2 linked regions of the Collimonas fungivorans Ter331 genome follow. The protein of the gene in region 2 binds, or shares a complex with, the protein of the main gene of each other region. Links are inferred from orthologs where the notes say so. Each region holds a gene or a part of one and is shown on either strand. Other genes may lie near its edges.

Region 1 (2,737 bases), 570 kb from region 2 along the record:
CACGGCATAGGTATAGGGATGGAAACCCATGTTGTCGAGGTTCTGCGCCAGCGTGGCCGCCGCATGCGGATTGTGGGCGACGTCCAGGATCACCAGCGGCTGGCCCGGCAAGACCTGGAAGCGGCCCGGCAAATCCATCATGACGAAGCCGCTGCGCACTTCCTGCGCGCTGACCGGCAGGCGGTCACGCAAGGCTTCCAGCGCCGCCAGCGCCGCCGACGCATTGAGCAGCTGGTTGGCGCCGCGCAGGCTGGGATAGCCGAGCGCATTGCGGCGCTGGCCGCGGCCACCGTAGTTCCACTGCTGCTTGTCGCCGGTATAGTTGAAATCGCGGCCCAGCAGCCAGAGGTCGGCGCCGATGGCGTTGGCGTGGTCGATCAGGGATTGCGGCGGCACCGGATCGCTGCAGACCGCGGTTTTGCCGGCGCGGAAGATGCCGGCCTTTTCAAAGCCGATTTTCTCGCGGGTGTCGCCCAGGTATTCAACGTGGTCGATATCGACGCTGGTGACGATGGCGACGTCGGCATCGACGATATTGACCGCGTCCAGGCGCCCGCCGAGGCCCACTTCGAGGATCACCACGTCAAGCTTTGCCTGCGCCAGCAAGTGCATGATGGCGAGGGTGGTGAATTCGAAATACGTCAGGGAAATGTCGCCGCGCTGCGCTTCCACCGCTTCGAAGCTGGCGATCAGGGCCGCATCCGAGGCCGATTCGCCGCCGATGCGGGCGCGTTCGTTGAAATCGAGGAAATGCGGCTTGATGTACAGGCCGACCTTGTAGCCGGCGCGCAGCAGGATCGACTCCAGCATGGCGCAGGTCGAGCCCTTGCCGTTGGTGCCCGCCACCATGATCACCGGACAGTCGAATTGCAGCTGCAGCCGTTCTTTCACCTGCACCACCCGGTCCAGGCCCATGTCGATGGTTTTGAAATGGCGCGACTCCAGCAGGGAGAGCCAGTCGGCAAGCGTCACGGGCTTGGCGGGAATATTTGACATTTTGACATCCAACTAAAAACAAAAGGCCTGAACCGCAACAGTTCAGGCCCTAGGGGCGAAATTCACATCAAGCGATGGATTCGACTGGCTGGTCTTGCAACAACGCCAACAAACGCGCGATTTCCTCACGCATCTTGCGGCGGTCGACAATCATGTCGACCGCACCCTTGGTGACCAGGAATTCGGCGCGCTGGAAGCCTTCCGGCAGCTTCTCGCGCACGGTGTTCTCGATCACACGCGGGCCGGCAAAACCGATCAGCGCCTTCGGTTCGGCGATCACGACGTCGCCCATGAAGGCAAACGAAGCGGACACGCCGCCCATGGTCGGGTCGGTCAGGACGCTGATGAACGGCAGCTTCTTCTCCGACAGCTTGGTCAGCATCGAAGTAGTCTTGGCCATCTGCATCAGCGACAGCAAGCCTTCCTGCATGCGCGCGCCGCCAGTGGCGGTGATGCAGATGAACGGCACCTTCTGCTCCAGCGCCACCTGGGCGCCGCGCACAAAACGCTCGCCCACCACCGAACCCATGGAACCGCCCATGAATTCAAACTCGAATGCCGCCACCACTACCGGCAGCGTCATGATGGAACCGCCCAGCACCACCAGCGCATCGGTTTCGCCGGTGGCGTCCATCGCAGCTTTCAGGCGGTCGGGGTATTTTTTGCTGTCTTTGAACTTGAGGGTGTCGATCGGCAGGGTTTCCTGGCCGATCTCATAGCGGCCGCCGGCGTCCAGCAAGGCGTCCAGGCGTTCGCGTGCGCGTATCCGCATGTGATGGTTGCACTTCGGGCAAACATGGATGTTCGACTCCAGGTCGGTGCGATACAAAACCGCTTCGCACGACGGGCATTTGACCCACAATCCCTCGGGGATCGATTTACGGGTTGCCGAGTCGCTGCGCTGAATACGTGGGGGTAGTAATTTTTCTAGCCAACTCATAGAGCGACCTCCTTCAGATTTTTTTCCTGCCGAATTGTACCTTCATCCCCAAATCGGCGAAATAGCTATTCAAGCCGGCCGATTCAGGAAATATTTGTCACTTTGATACAAAAATCACTCGTCCAGCGCTTTCCTGATCCCCGACAAGAAGCTTTCCACAGCAGCTACAGCCTGTTCGCGCGGCGTATTTTCCAGTTCCTGGATGATCCGGCTGCCGATCACGACCGCGTCCGACACTTGCGCCACGGCCTTGGCAGTGGCCGCATCGCGGATGCCGAAACCGACGCCGATTGGCAATTTGACATGTTTGCGGATCGCCGCCACCCGGGCCGCGACTTCGCCGGTATCGATGTTGGCGGCGCCAGTCACGCCCTTCAAGGACACATAATACGTGAATCCGCTGCTGACCTTGGCCACCTGCATAATCCGCTCTTCGGTCGAAGTCGGCGCCAGCAGGAAAATCGGATCCATGCCGTTGGCCTGCATCTTCTCGGCAAACTCTTCGCACTCTTCAGGCGGATAGTCGACCACGATGCTGCCGTCGACTCCGGCCTCTTTCGCAGCAGCAATAAATGCATCGACGCCCATCCGTTCCAGCGGATTGGCGTACCCCATCAGCACCACCGGCGTGCTGTTGTTGCTCTGCCGAAATTCGCGCACATAAGCCAGCACGTCATGCAGGCTGACGCCGAATTTCAGCGCCCGTTCGCAAGCGCGCTGGATCACCGGGCCTTCTGCCATCGGATCGGAAAACGGCACGCCCAGCTCGAGGATGTCGGCGCCGCCCCTGACCAGCGCATG
Region 2 (8,164 bases):
GAACCACAAGGTGGCCGCCGCCGCACTCAGGTCCACCGCCGAAATCAGCAGCTGGCGCAAAGCCAGGCCAGCTTCCGGCAAACGCAGGTTCCAGCGCCCGAACAGCAGCAGATCGCGGCGCAGTCGGCACAGCAGGATAAAAGCGCCGACCCCGAGCAATACCAGGCAGGCCACCGCGCGCAGCAGCCAGCTCGGGATATGCGCCAGCTCCTGCACCTGGGTTGCGCCCCACAGCAAGCCGACAGCACCGAAAGTGGTCATGCCGAGGCCGAATGCACCGGCATTGAAAGCGATGGCCTGCGCCACCTGGGAAGCCTCGACGCCGCTGGCGGTGTACAAGCGCATGCGCACCGTGCCGCCAGTCAGTACGCCGAGCCCGACGGTATTGCCGAGCGCGTAGGCAATGAACGAGGTCAAGCCGATGGTCGTCCCTTTGACCTTGGCGCCGACATAACGCAAGCTGGACACATCGTAGCCGGCCAGCGACAGGTAGCTGACCGCGGTCGCCAGCATGGCCAGTAAAAGGTGGCTCAGCGGCGTATGTTTCACCGCATGCACGATGCTGCGGTAATGCACGTCGGCAAGCAGTGCGTGCAGGGATTTAAAAACCAGCGCACCCAGCACCAGCACCACCAGCAGCGTGAGCCAGAAACGCCAGCTTACGCCCGCCTTCTGCACGGCAGGAACGGCGCCGAGCGCCGGAATATCTGTTTGCGACGAGGATGGATGACGTGCCATGGAACCTTTATCATGCGACTGCCCCTTTTCGGGCGAGCCGTTGACCGCATTAACAATTCGCGTTAACAAGAGTTAAGAGCCAGTTTACAAAGCAAGGTTCGCTCCAGCAAGCAATTAAGCGATAAAGTAAGCGATAAAGAAAACGCCGCAAAAACAAAAAAACCGCTTCAGCACAAGGCTGGAAGCGGTTTCTTGTACGTTCCGAATGGCTCGGAACATGTTCTTGGAGGAGGCGGTGGGAGTCGAACCCACGATACAGGTTTAAGCCCATATGCTTCCTTAGCAGGGAAGTGCCTTCGACCACTCGGCCACGCCTCCAAACTCAAAACGGCTTTTAACAACGCCGCGTCAAGGACACGAATAATAACTTTTCATGGGGCATTGGTCAATAACGCCACACTAAATTAATCGCTTTTTTCGTGATTTTTTCGTGATTCTCTGCGCGAATCTTTACGATTAAGCGCTTTCCAGTCCAAAAGCCTTGTGCAAGGCGCGCACGGCCAGTTCCATGTACTTTTCGTCGATCAGCACCGAAATCTTGATTTCAGAGGTCGAAATCATCTGGATATTGATGCCCTCTTCCGACAAGGTCCGGAACATTTGCGAGGCGATGCCGACATGGCTGCGCATGCCGACGCCGACCACCGACACCTTCGACACCTTGGCGTCGCCGGTGATGCTGGCCGCACCGATGTGCGCCTTGACCTTCTCGTTCAGGACATCCATCGCCTTGGTGTATTCGCCGCGCGGCACGGTGAAGGTGAAGTCGGTCTTGCCGTCCACCGACTGGTTCTGGATGATCATGTCGACTTCGATATTGGCATCGGCGACCGCGCCGAGGATCTGGTAGGCGATGCCGGGACGGTCGGGTACGCCGAGCACGGTAATCTTGGTCTCGTCGCGGTTGAACGCGATGCCGGTAATGGTGGCTTGTTCCATCTTGGTGTCTTCCTCAAACGAAATCAGGGTGCCGGAAATTGCTTCTTCTTCCAATGGCATTAAGGGGTCAGTCAGCGACGACAGCACGCGTGTCGGCATCTTGTAGTTGCCGGCAAATTCCACCGAGCGGATCTGCAGCACTTTCGAGCCTAGCGACGCCATCTCCAGCATCTCTTCGAACGTCACCGTCTTCAGGCGGCGCGCATCCGAGACCACGCGCGGATCGGTGGTGTAGACGCCGTCGACGTCGGTATAGATCAGGCATTCCGCTGCCTGCAGCGCAGCAGCGACCGCCACTGCCGACGTATCGGAACCGCCGCGGCCCAGGGTCGTGATATTGCCCAGTTCGTCGATGCCCTGGAAACCGGTGATGATCACTACCTTGCCGGCATCCAGGTCTTGCCGCACCTTGGTGTCGTCGATCGAACGGATGCGCGCCTTGGTGTGGGCCGAATCGGTTTTAATCGCGACTTGCCAGCCGGCATAGGACACTGCCTGCTTGCCTATCGCTTGCAGGGCCATGGCCAGCAAGGCGACTGAAGCCTGCTCGCCGGTGGAGGCCAGCATGTCGAGTTCGCGCGGATCGGGCTGGGCGGTAATTTCTTTTGCCAGGCCCAGCAGGCGGTTGGTTTCACCGGACATCGCGGACGGCACCACGACGATTTGGTGGCCGGCGTCATGCCATTTGGCGACGCGCTTGGCGACATTCTTGATGCGCTCGGGGGAGCCCATCGAAGTGCCGCCGTATTTGTGGACGATTAAAGCCATAGGAATTATAGGTGGGTGCTAGAAGCGAGCGTAGTGCAAGGAAAAGAAAAATCAACCCTTTACTCTACCTGCAACGACCCATTATGACAAGTGGCTTACCTTGGGGAAAGCACAATACTGTCTATGCCGGGAATCAGATACCTTGCCTGAACGGCAATTCATCTGCTTGCCAGCGCAGGCTGATATGCAAACCGGGCCCGGCCGCCAGCTGCAGGCAATCCATGCCGATACCCGCCGCAAACAGGATCTGCTTGCCGCTGCTCACCAGCGGCAGGCGCTCGCGCTCCCAGGGCGGCACATCGAAGGCCTGGTAGTGGTACTTGACGCTCTTGGTGGGACGGTTCAAGGCCAGCTTGAGACGCTCGCCGCCGGAACGATATTGAATTTGCAAGGATTGCGCACGCAGCCAGTCAGCGTCGATGCCCTGCTCTGCCTGGTCGAAATGCAAGACGCCGCCGAATTGCGGGAAACGCATCTCGGCCTCGCCGTTCCAGCGGAACGCTTGCGGTTCAATCTCGGAACGGTCGACATCGTCGCGCGGGGTCAGGAACACCCGGTTGCGGTGACGGCGGATGTGGCAGTCGGGATGAGTCACGCACAATTGGGCGTCGGCTTTTGCTTCCAGCAATTGCTGCCGCATTTCGCTGAGCCAGGCGCTGGACGGCATGCGCAAGTGATGCAAGCCGAACCAGTAGCGCAGCAGGTTATCGATACGCTCCCCGCTCAACTGGCGCACATGCTCCAGATCGAGGCAGGCGCCGTCCGCGCAGACCGCCATGTCTTGCGCCGCCAGGTCGATCAGCAAGCGCTGCGTGGTCTGCATGTGCCCGGCGCTGCGCGAAAACCGCTCCTGGAAGCCGGGAAAATGCTGCGCCAGCACCGGCATGACTTGCTGACGCAAGGCGTTGCGGGCATAACGCGGATCGTGATTCGATTCGTCTTCGATAAACGTCAGCTGCTGCGCCGCTGCGTATTGCTCCAGCGCCGCCCGCGACACTTTCAACAGTGGCCGCGCCATCAGCAAGACAGCATCGCCCAGCAAGGTCGGCGCCGTATTCCAGCGATCCATGCCGGACAGGCCGGCCGCGCCCGAGCCGCGCAACAGTTGCAGCAGCACGGTCTCAGCCTGGTCGTCCAGGTGGTGTCCTGTCAATAACAAAGGGATCTGGTGCTGGCGGCACAAGTCGCCCAGCGCTGCATAGCGGCTGATGCGCGCGGCTTCTTCCACGCCGCTCTTGTCGCTGTTGCGCAATGCGATGCGGCGCGTATCAAAGACCACGCCCAGCCTGGCGCAAGCCTCGGCGCAATGGCTTTGCCACTGGTCCGCGTTGGGGCTGATGCCGTGATGGATGTGGAAGGCGAACAGCTGGGCGCCGTGCGCGCCGGCATACTGGGCTGCCGCATGCAGCAGCACGCTGGAGTCCAGTCCGCCGCTGTAGGCGACGGCCAGTCGTGCCTGCTGTTGCGAGGCAATTGCGGGGAACGCTTGCGCGATCCCTGCCAGGGTGTTTTCTAAGTACGCACTGATACTTGGGATAGATGAATTCGACACGCCTATTCTGCTGCCAGCACTTCCTTGAATTTACCGTAGCTCATCAGTTTTTCATGGCGTGCATTCAGCAAGTCCTTGGTCTTGACGCCCTGGAACTGGCGCAAGGTATCGGCCAGCGCGCGCTTGAGCAAGGATGCCATCTGCTTCGGATCGCGATGGGCGCCGCCCAGCGGTTCGCTGACGATCTTGTCGATCAGGCCGACGGCTTTCAGGCGATGCGCGGTCAGGCCCAGCGCATCGGCGGCATCGGCTGCGCGCTCGGCGGTTTTCCACAGGATCGAGGCACAGCCTTCAGGCGAGATCACCGAATAAGTCGCGTACTGCAGCATCAGGACCGCGTCGCCGACCGCAATCGCCAGCGCGCCGCCGGAGCCGCCTTCACCGATGATGGTAGCGATCAGCGGCACTTTCAGCTCAGCCATCGCGTACAGGTTGTGGCCGATGGCTTCCGACTGGCCGCGCTCTTCGGCATCGATGCCGGGGAATGCGCCGGGCGTATCGACAAAGGTGAAAATCGGCAGGCCGAATTTTTCCGCGACTTTCATCAGGCGCAGAGCCTTGCGATAACCTTCCGGCTTGGGCATGCCGAAATTGCGCAAGGCGCGCTCCTTGGTGTCGCGTCCCTTCTGGTGGCCGATCACCATGCAAGCCTGGCCGTTGAAACGCGCCAGGCCGCCGACTATCGACTGGTCGTCGGCATAGGTGCGGTCGCCGTGCAGTTCATGGAAATCCGTGAAGATTTCATTCACGTAGTCCATGGTGTAAGGACGCTGCGGATGCCGTGAAATCTGGGAAACTTGCCAAGGCGTTAACTTTGCGTAAATATCCTTGGTCAATTGCTGGCTTTTTTTCGATAAGCGATCGATTTCTTCCGAAATGTCCACCGCCGAATCGTCCTGGACGAAACGCAGCTCTTCGATCTTGGCATCTAATTCGGCGATCGGTTGCTCGAAGCCGAGAAATGTTGTTTTACTCATATTGTTCCCTTGTTTAAAACCATCATTACCGAATAAATTACTAATGAATACGTAATAAGTTATTACTCAGTAATGACTTGATATTCTGCAGACGTTGCATCCAGGCTACGCCATAGATACCAGGTCGCCACGGTACGCCATGGCTCCCAATTGGCCGACACTTCGCGCGCATCGCTGCGCGAAACCGGCTCTCCCGAAAAATAATTCACACTAATGCCTTTAAGCAATCCTAAATCATCCAAAGGCAATATATTGGGCCGGAGCAAATTAAATATCAAAAACATCTCCGCTGTCCAGCGTCCGATGCCGCGGATCTGGGTCAGGTCCGCGATGACATCCTCATCGTCCATCTCCATCCACTGCTCGGCATTGACCCGTTTTGCCTTGAAATGGTCGGCCAGGTCAAGAATATAGTCCGCTTTACGCTTAGACAAGCCGCAAGCCGCAAGTTGCTCCGGACCTGCTTTCAATACCTGGGCCGGAGTCGTCTTGGGACAGACTAACAGAAATTTTTGCCATGCAGATTCCGCCGCCTTGACCGAAACCTGCTGGCCGACCACCGAACGCGCCAGCGTGGTAAACGCCTCGCCGCGGCCAACCAGGTGCAGGTCGCCGAATTGCGGGATCAATTTACGCATGATACGGTCACGCTTCATCAACTCGGCCTTGGCGTCTTCCCAATACGAAGGCACGAAGAACCTGGAGTCGACAGCTATCGCTTTTTGCATACGTTTAGGCCCTTCGCCATTCGGTTTGACCGCCGGGCTTATCTTCCAGCAAGATGCCTTCGGCCAGCAGTTCCTTGCGAATCAGGTCTGCAGCAGAAAAATCCTTGGCTATTTTTGCCGCTTGACGAGTTTGAATTTTGAGTAGGATATCTTGCTCTGACAAAGCCGCTTGCGCAATGCCATTTCCGACAACTTCGCCGCCGGCGAGTGCGCGGCCTTTCAAAAAATCTTCAGGGGAACGCTGCAGCAAACCCAGCACTCCGGCCAAACCTTTCAGCTGGCGCGCCGCTGCCTGCGAACGATTCTTGTTGACTTCGTTGGCGAGGTCGAACAAGGCCGAGATCGCCATCGGCGTATTAAAATCGTCGTCCATGGCTTGCGCCACGCGCGCGGCATGGGCTTCGCTCCAGTCCAGCGGCAAACTGTCTGCCGAGACTTCTTTCAGGGCAGTATACAAGCGGGTCAATGCATGCTTGGCGTCGTCCAGGTTGCTGTCGGCATAATTCAGCGGGCTGCGGTAATGCGCGCGCAGGATAAAGAAGCGCACCACTTCCGCATCGTATTTTTTCAGGACGTCGCGGATCGTGAAAAAATTTCCCAAGGACTTGGACATCTTCTCGTCGTCGATACGCACAAAGCCGTTATGCATCCAGTAATTGACGAACCGGTGGCCGTGCGCGCCTTCCGACTGGGCGATTTCATTTTCGTGATGCGGGAACTGCAAATCCTGGCCGCCGCCGTGGATGTCGAACTGCTCGCCCAGCAATTGCTCGGCCATGGCGGAGCATTCGATATGCCAGCCCGGGCGGCCCTGGCCCCAGCGCGAAGTCCATTTGACCTCTTCCGGCTCGCTGTCCTTGGCCGCTTTCCACAAAACGAAATCGAGCGGATCGCGCTTGCCCAGGTTGACGTCGACCCGCTCGCCGGCGCGCAGATCGTCGAGCGACTTGCCCGACAATTTGCCGTAGCCGGCAAAATCACGCACCGAATAATTGACGTCGCCGTCGCTACCCTGGTATGCCAAGCCTTTATGTTCGAGTTTTTCGATCAAGGCCAGCATCTGCGGCACGAACGCTGTCGCACGCGGCTCGTGATCCGGCTTTTGCACGCCGAGCGCGGCCGCATCCTCGTCCATGGCCTGGATGAAACGGCCGGTCAGCTGCGAGATGGTCTCGCCGTTTTCCACGGCGCGCTTGATGATCTTGTCATCGATATCGGTAATGTTGCGCACATAGGTGACGTCCAGGCCCGACTGCCGCAGCCAGCGTTGCACCATGTCGAACACCACCATCACTCGTCCGTGACCAAGATGGCAATAGTCGTAAACCGTCATGCCGCAGACATACATGCGGACCTTGCCTGGTTCGATTGGGGAAAACGGCTGCTTCTCACGCGCCAGCGTGTTATATATTTTCAAGTCGCTCATGGGAAATTACTGCCTACGGACAGAAATAAGGCACAGAATTAAAGTACAGCAATAAGGCAGAAAAATATTGCACGCCGTTTTACCCATTCGCGCACTTGCGGTGCGGACATCAGTACAACTGAATCGCCAAAACTCTTTTGCAGTGCTTAGTTTGATAAAATGTTGCTTTTCGCCGGAGTATATCATTAGTGAAAAGCGAAAATACACCACAAACGCTCCTACCCACATGAAGGATTTTTATGCCAGCATCTCTTAGCCTGTCCCGCCGCGCGTTCACCCTGGCATTGACCTCTGCACTGACGGCTGCCTGTTTGCTGGGCAACCCTTCGATTGCCAGCGCTGCCGACAAGCCCCATGTCCTGCTGAAAACCAATATGGGCGACATCGTCATCGAGCTGAATCCGGAAAAAGCGCCGAAGACAGTCAAGAATTTCCTGGGCTATGTAAACAGCGGCCACTATAACGGCACCATCTTCCACCGTGTCATCGAGAATTTCATGATCCAGGGCGGCGGCATGACCAAGGACATGGTAGAGAAGCCGGCGCCGAACAAGGTGGAGAATGAAGCCAAGAACGGCCTCAAGAACGTGCCTTACAGCGTCGCCATGGCGCGCACCGCGGACCCGCAATCGGCCGGCGCGCAATTCTTCATCAATACCACCAACAACGAATTCCTCAACTATCCTGGCCGCGACGGCTGGGGCTACGCGGTGTTCGGCCAGGTCATCAAGGGCATGGACGTGGTCGACAAGATCAAGAAAGTAAAGACCGCCTACCAGGACGTGCCGACCACCCCGGTTATCATCCAATCGGCTACAGTAACCAAGTAAATACCGTTTTTGTCCTTCCAATTTTCAACCATCTGATAGGAAACACCATGGCAGTCCTCCTCACTACCAACCACGGCACGATCAAGATCGAACTCGAAGCTGAAAAAGCGCCAAAGAGCGTGGAAAACTTCCTGGCCTATGTCAATGCCGGCCACTACAACGGCACGATTTTCCACCGCGTGATCCCTGGCTTCATGGTGCAAGGC

The links. The genes of interacting proteins can lie anywhere in the genome.
Region 1: the proteins of CFU_RS12060 (region 2) and accD are in contact, whole or in part, in a solved structure (PDB 8UXZ), measured with the Escherichia coli proteins. The link is inferred for Collimonas fungivorans Ter331 from one-to-one orthologs.

The regions. Positions count from the first base shown.
Region 1 is NC_015856.1:2,217,226-2,219,962, reverse strand. It holds accD (acetyl-CoA carboxylase, carboxyltransferase subunit beta), read right to left. Parts: upstream 1,937-2,737; coding sequence 1,064-1,936; downstream 1-1,063. Other genes in the region: trpA (tryptophan synthase subunit alpha), read right to left, coding at 2,051-2,737; folC (bifunctional tetrahydrofolate synthase/dihydrofolate synthase), read right to left, coding at 1-996.
Region 2 is NC_015856.1:2,783,971-2,792,134, forward strand. The notes cover bases 2,988-5,983. They hold CFU_RS12060 (acetyl-CoA carboxylase carboxyltransferase subunit alpha), read right to left. Parts: upstream 4,975-5,983; coding sequence 4,000-4,974; downstream 2,988-3,999. Other genes in these bases: tilS (tRNA lysidine(34) synthetase TilS), read right to left, coding at 2,988-3,997; CFU_RS12065 (DNA-3-methyladenine glycosylase family protein), read right to left, coding at 5,037-5,702; cysS (cysteine--tRNA ligase), read right to left, coding at 5,707-5,983. Outside these bases: bifunctional lysylphosphatidylglycerol flippase/synthetase MprF, read right to left, coding at 1-738; CFU_RS12050 (aspartate kinase), read right to left, coding at 1,195-2,445; more of tilS, read right to left, coding at 2,579-2,987; more of cysS, read right to left, coding at 5,984-7,128; CFU_RS12075 (peptidylprolyl isomerase), read left to right, coding at 7,368-7,958; CFU_RS12080 (peptidylprolyl isomerase), read left to right, coding at 8,006-8,164. UniProt on the Escherichia coli protein: Component of the acetyl coenzyme A carboxylase (ACC) complex. First, biotin carboxylase catalyzes the carboxylation of biotin on its carrier protein (BCCP) and then the CO(2) group is transferred by the carboxyltransferase to acetyl-CoA to form malonyl-CoA.